Regions from separate parts of the Limosilactobacillus albertensis genome, predicted to be linked through region 2. Evidence: riboswitches for the same ligand, from Rfam matches in the RefSeq annotation. Region 2 holds a riboswitch; the other holds the start of a gene.
What was found. A riboswitch is a leader RNA that binds a small molecule or an ion and turns the genes downstream of it on or off. The one in region 2 is predicted to bind FMN.
Positions count from the first base shown of each region.

Region 1: another riboswitch for FMN. It lies ahead of H5S41_RS02005 (ECF transporter S component); the one in region 2 lies ahead of ribD (bifunctional diaminohydroxyphosphoribosylaminopyrimidine deaminase/5-amino-6-(5-phosphoribosylamino)uracil reductase RibD).

Region 1 covers NZ_JACIVD010000048.1:30,685-34,105, forward strand. The annotation lists gene H5S41_RS01990 (segregation and condensation protein A) at 1-380, shown strand, start outside; gene scpB (SMC-Scp complex subunit ScpB) at 343-948, shown strand; gene H5S41_RS02000 (pseudouridine synthase) at 949-1,662, shown strand; FMN riboswitch at 1,778-1,903, shown strand; gene H5S41_RS02005 (ECF transporter S component) at 2,019-2,597, shown strand; gene H5S41_RS02010 (helix-turn-helix domain-containing protein) at 2,776-3,421, shown strand, end outside.
Region 2 covers NZ_JACIVD010000054.1:53,538-56,958, reverse strand. The annotation lists gene H5S41_RS03330 (IS30 family transposase) at 1-139, opposite strand, end outside; gene rihA (pyrimidine-specific ribonucleoside hydrolase RihA) at 444-1,391, shown strand; FMN riboswitch at 1,443-1,587, shown strand; gene ribD (bifunctional diaminohydroxyphosphoribosylaminopyrimidine deaminase/5-amino-6-(5-phosphoribosylamino)uracil reductase RibD) at 1,751-2,791, shown strand; gene H5S41_RS03315 (riboflavin synthase) at 2,784-3,386, shown strand; gene ribB (3,4-dihydroxy-2-butanone-4-phosphate synthase) at 3,386-3,421, shown strand, end outside.

The DNA.
Region 1 (3,421 bases), on a different contig from region 2:
TGCAAGTACCAGCCGATATGATAAAAGCACATGTTGAACCAGGAATAAACTTGGAAGATTTACAGCAGGCTTTTACCAATGTTTTACGGCGGCAGCAATTAGCAACCCCTCTAGTTGAAACAGTGGCCGCAGAAAAGATAAGTGTAGGCCAGCGAATGAAACAAGTTTTTGCCTTTATTCAAGAAGGCCCGGCGCGATTTGATGATCTTTTTAGTGATATGTATACTCGTGATGGACTAGTAACTACTTTTTTAGCAATCCTTGAATTAGCAAAACACCAAGCAATTGTAATCAATCAGACAGGGTTATTTGAACCGATAATTTTAGTGGAGGGACCTAAGAGTGGCGAATATGAAACTAACCAATCAAGCGCAGATTGAAGGATTATTATTTATCAGTGGGGATGAAGGAATTACTCTTAGTGATTTAGCAAAAATATCTGGTTTTATGAAGCCGGCAATTTTAGCAATCCTTCAAGAACTAAAAATGAAATACGAAAATGATCGGACATCTGCTTTTGTTTTATTGGAAAGCAACCAAACGTATCGTTTAGCAACTAAGCCGCAATTAGCTGATGTAATCAAGCATTATTTTGAAGTGCCGCTGACTGTTCCGCTTACTAAGGCATTATTAGAGGTGTTAGCAATTGTTGCTTATCGTCAGCCAATTACACGATTAGAAATTGATGATATTCGAGGGGTTAAAAGCTCCGGGTCCCTGCAAAAATTAATGGTACGAGGACTAATTGATACTCATGGACGGTTAGACGCGCCTGGTCGACCGTTCTTATATTCAACAACTCCAGCATTCTTGAACTATTTTGGCTTAAGTAATTTAGATGAATTACCACCACTTCCAGATCAAGATGAGTTAGATGTTAGTGATATAAATGGTGATATTTTCCTTGAGGCATTACAAACCCGCGAAAAAGGAAAGGAAGATAATTAAATGGAAAGATTACAAAAAGCAATGGCTGAGGCAGGAGTAGCGTCACGACGCGCTTCAGAAAAACTAATTCTTCAAGGAAAAGTTGCTGTTAACGGTACGATAGTAAAAGAGCTGGGGACTAAAGTAGGCACGCATGATGAAATAGTTGTAAATGGTGTACCTATCCAGCGTGAACAGCATGTTTATTATTTGTTAAATAAACCACGGGGAGTAATCTCTAGTGCCCATGATGACAAAGGACGACGAACGGTAGTTGATATTATCCATGATGAGGATATTGATGAGCGAATTTATCCGGTTGGCCGCTTGGACTACGATACGACAGGAATTTTACTATTAACTAATGATGGGGCATTAGCCAATAAGTTAATGCATCCGAAATATGAGGTTGAAAAAACATATATTGCAAAAGTTGAGGGTATTATCAAAAACGATGAATTAAAGCAGTTGCGGTTGGGTGTTATTGTTGATGGTCGAAAAACTAAACCAGCAAAGTCCAAACTGATTAATGTTGATCGGGCAAAAAAGACCAGTCTTGTTCAACTAACAATTCATGAGGGCAGAAACCATCAAGTAAAGAACATGTTTAAAGTAGTTGGTCATCCGGTTATTAAGCTGCATCGAGAAACTTATGGTCCGCTTAATTTATATGGCTTACAACCGGGTGAATTTCGGACGCTAAAACCTGAAGAAATTCAAGCGTTGAAAAAATAAGAATTTAATTGATTAGCAATAGGCTAAGTTTTATGGAATAAATGATAAGAAAAAGCCATGAGCGTTGACATAATTAGAAAAGCACATTAAAATAGTAAGTGTAAATATTATAAACGTTTGTCTTCAAGGCGTGGTGTAATTCCCGACCGGCGGTAATAGTCCGCAACCCGCTGCATAGTGTAGTGGTTGAGCTGGTGTAATTCCAGAACCGACAGTATAGTCTGGTATAAAGAAGATTTCTGTATTAAATAATCTTTAAATGATTTATTTGCGTTGCTGACAAACTTTTTAAGTCAGTAACGCTTTTTTAATGCAGGATGCCAAATGGAGGCAATCTCAAATGGAGGTTGTTAATAATGACAATGACGCATCAACGTATTCAACGGTTAGTGGGAATAGCATGTTTAAGTGCTCTAGCATTTATTTTAATGTTTTTTGAATTTCCTGTGTTACCCATGGCACCCTATCTAAAATTAGATTTTTCCGATGTTCCGGTTTTAATAGGGGGATATATATATGGTCCGGTAGGCGGTATTGCAATCGCTGCAATAAAATGTTTGATTCACGGAATGGTTCATGGCTTTTCACCAGCGGAATTAATTGGGGTTACGAGTGATTTTGTTTCTTCATTAGCGCTTCTTCTCCCATTTTCGTGGGTATGGCGTCATCGTAATTGGACTAAGAAGAGACAAGCGTTTGTGGGAATTGTTTTAAGTACAGTGATTTTGACTGTTCTAATGTCCCTATTAAACCTGTGGGTGCTTACGCCGCTTTATATGGCTGTTTGGAATTGGAAGTCAACTTTACCAGTAGCACAGTTGGTGGCCATTGGGGTATTGCCATTTAATATTATCAAGGGCCTAGTTGTAACAATTGTATATGTAATTATTGCGGGACGATTAGGCGCATGTCTAGATCAGCATCGGACAATTTAATATGAAGATTAAAGAGGGCATCTAGAGTTCAGTTTTACCGGGCTTTAGATGCCATTTATGTACTGCACTGTTTACTTTTATATCAATCAGGGGAGTTATTTATAATAAATTGGTAATTTATTGAATTTAATACTAGTATTTTTAAATAAATTACGTATATAAATAATAGGAGGTGAAAATGGTGACCAAATTATTGCGTTTTTTTAGTTATCATCAGCCACGAAGAATTCGCGTAATAGAAAATACTTTAAAAAGTCGGCGGACCGTTGCAACTTTATTTTGGGCACGTCAATATGGAATCTTAGAATGGCTTGGAGCATATCGTTCTTTGACAAGACAGGATTATGACCAAGCGATCAATAGCCTTGTAAATGATGGATTATTAGTGATTGACGATCAATTACAGGCAAAATTAACGGAAAAAGGGGCCAGTCAATTAAAAAAGAAAGAGAGCAGCTTATATATTCCATCTTTCTATGATTGGTACTGGCTGGCAAATACACAGCGGATAATGCAGCGGCTACTTTTAGCTATTCAAGTTGTATCTGAATATTCATATGGACAAAGAAAGTATGTTCCATTAGCAATATCTTATGGTGAGATGCTGGCTGTAAAGCAGTGGTTTCGCCAAAACTTTCGTCAGAACATTGTTAATGAACTTTATTCCGATTTACACCGATTAGGAAGTGCTTTAGAAAATGAAGATCCACGGTTGGCAACTGACCTCTTTAACGTAATGATTGGTCACAATTATTCTGGCTGGACAGTTAATCAGACAAGTGCTGAGTTAAATATAGGACTTGATGATGTTCAATTTTTACGGC
Region 2 (3,421 bases):
TATCAAGAAATCGATAGACTCGGTAAATAGTTTCTTGGCTTCGTTTAAGCAGTTTAGCAGCTTGATAAGCCTTCGTACCTTGGTGCCAAAAATTAGCTATGAGGGTTAGTTCACGTGTGGTAAGATGTTTATAAGTCATTTGTGATGTTCCTTTACTTTTGTTTGTGGTTATTCAAAAGTCTATCACAAATGGCTTTTTTATTTTTCTAACTTAATTTTACAAACGGCGTGAAGAAAAATAAAACTACACAGCCTAAAAAACACTCAAAAAAGAAATTTGTTACTTTAGCTCTGTTAGCAGGAGCCGTTGCGTTACCGGCGTATTTATTTAAGAAAGCCTAAATGATAAGTTTTAAGGGTCACAGCTATGTGGCTCTTTTATTTTGTTATAATTAATGTAACCGCTATATTTATAATTAATTAGGAAAGGATAACGATAGCAAATGACTAAAAAGATAATTCTTGACTGTGATCCTGGGCACGATGATGCATTAGCATTAACGATGGCTGTTGCTTCACCAAAGATTGATGTACTTGCTGTAACGACTTCTGCGGGTAATCAGACACCAGATAAAACATTGAATAATGCAATGAGAATGCTAACCTTGTTACATCGAGAGGACATTCCAGTAGCCCAAGGGAACCAGACACCATTAGTGAAACCGCTCGAGACAGCTCCTGAAGTTCATGGAGAAACAGGACTTGATGGTGCCGACTTACCTGATCCGGATTTCAAGGTTCAGCCAATTCCGGCTATTGAATTGATTGCTAAGACACTACAGGAAAGTGATGAGAAAGTAACATTAGTTGTTACCGGTCCGATGACAAACGCAGCCTTATTCCTCAGAGTATATCCTGATTTAGCCAAGGAAAAGATTGACCAAATTGTCTTTATGGGTGGCGCTATGGGGCTGGGGAACTGGCGACCATCAGTTGAGTTTAATATCTTCGTCGATCCTGAAGCAGCCAAAATTGTAATGAACTTTGGTTTACCTTTAGTAGTGGCTCCATTAAATGTTACTCATAAGGCACAGATCATGAAGGATGAAATTCAAGCAATTAAACAAATTGATAACCCAGTTGGTCAGGCTTTTTATGGACTATTAAATTTCTTTGAGCAATACCACGAAAATCCTAAATGGGGGTTCAAAGGCGCACCGCTTCATGACCCATGTACGATTGCTTGGTTGATTGATCCAGCAATGTTTGAAACCGATAAAATGAATGTTGACGTTGAAACTCAAGGAGATCTAACGCGGGGAGAAACTGTTTGTGATTACTATCAATTGACTGATAAGCCTCAGAATACCGAAGTCCTTCTTGATATTGATCGAGATAAGTTTATTAACTTGATTATGGAAACTCTCCAAAGTTTTTCAAAAAATAAATAAGTATTTACAAAGAGAATGTGAAGAGTTAAACTAAATGTAAATTTAATAATTGATTTTCTTCGGGGCAGGGTGAAATTCCCAACCGACGGTAACAAGTTAACTTGAAGTCCGTGACCCGTTGGCAAGTATATTGTTAACGGTTGAACCAGTGCGAATCTGGTACCGACAGTAATAGTCTGGATGGGAGAAGAAAAATAAAGATTATACTAGTAGTGTAAGTATAAAGTCCCGGATAGCAGTAGTGTTATCCGGGATTATTTTTACCGAATTATTTTTATAATTATCAAACGCCCCGGAGAAATTCTAGGGCGTTTTTATTTTAGAAAGGGTGGTTAATTTTGAATGATGATGAGTATTTTATGCAAATAGCGATCGATGAAGCATTTACTGCTGGAATTGAAACATGGAAGAATCCTCGTGTTGGTGCAGTTATTGTAAAAAATAATCGGGTGTTATCACGAGGCCATACTCATAAATATGGTGGTATTCATGCTGAAAAAGATGCTATTCGTAAAGTCAGCCGTGAAAAATTAAAGGGTGCAACTCTTTATGTGACGTTAGAACCTTGTAACCATTATGGTAAGCAGCCGCCATGCACACAGGCTATAATTGACGCAGAAATTGAACGAGTCGTAATTGCCGAAACAGATCCGCATAAGCTTGTAACTGGGAAAGGTATTGCTGCTTTACAAGAGAAAAATATTACCGTTAAGACTGGTGTGCTAGAAGATATTGCGAGAAAGTTAAATCTACATTATGACTTCTTCTACCATCATCAGCGACCGTGGATAACACTTAAACAGGCAGTTAGTCTCGATTATCGAGTGGCAGCTAGGCAAGGACAGCGGACAGCAATTACTAATGCTCAGGTGTCAGAGTTTGTCCATACCGAACGCAGTAATTTCCAAGGAATTCTAATTGGTAGTCAAACTGCAATTATTGATAATCCAACTTTATTAACAACTATTTCTTCAGATTTCCCGCCAGTACGTATTGTATTAGATCGGCGAGGACGATTAATAAACTATCCGTCACTAAATTTACTTACGGATAAGAGGGCACCAACATGGATATTTACTGAAAATTCAGAATTACAAGGGAAATTTAATACGAATGTTAGTATATTTTTCAAGCAAAAGTGGACGATCGAAGGTATCATTCAAAAACTGGGCCATGAAGGGATGCAATCTGTATATGTAGAAGGAGGACCAAGTGTGCATCATGCATTTTTAAGACAAAACTTAGTAGAAGAGTTAATAACTTATGTTGCTCCCCAGCTTATCGGTAAAGGTGGCGTAATGGGGATGCAGTCGGATGGTCAAGTATCATTTACTGAACAGGATATTAAGGTAATAGGAAATAATATTAGGATTGTGGAAAGGAAGATAGAAAATGTTTAGTGGTTTAGTTGCAGGAACAGGAGAGATAACAAAAATTATTAAACAGGGTAAGACAATTGAACTGATGGTTAGACCGCAAATTGCTGATTTTTTAACAAACGTAAAACATGGGGATTCAATTGCTGTTAATGGTACTTGTTTAACTGTCGTTAGTATTATTGATAATCAATTTAGTACGACATTGATGCCACAGACTTTTGAGAAAACAACCTTTAAGAATTTGCAGGCTGGTTCACTAGTTAATCTTGAACGTTCATTACAAGTTGGTAGTCGTTTAGAAGGTCACATTGTAACCGGCCACGTGGATGAGGTGTCACAAGTTATTGAGCGAAAAGCAAATGAAAATGCAATAGAACTAAAATTTAATCTTCCGCAACACTTAGTAGGTCAGATTATTGCTCAAGGGAGTATTGCAATTAATGGAGTGAGTTTGACGGTAATGGATACTAGCTCAAAATGGTTTACGGTTGGACTTATTCCCCATACTCAATTTATAACGAATCTTGATAGGTTAGCAGTTGGTGACGAGGTTAACTTGGAAACCGATATATTAGGAAAGTACGTAGTTACAAATTTATCGGGAGGTAGAAAATAATGAATGTAAAGAAAATTCAAGCAGCAATTAAACAC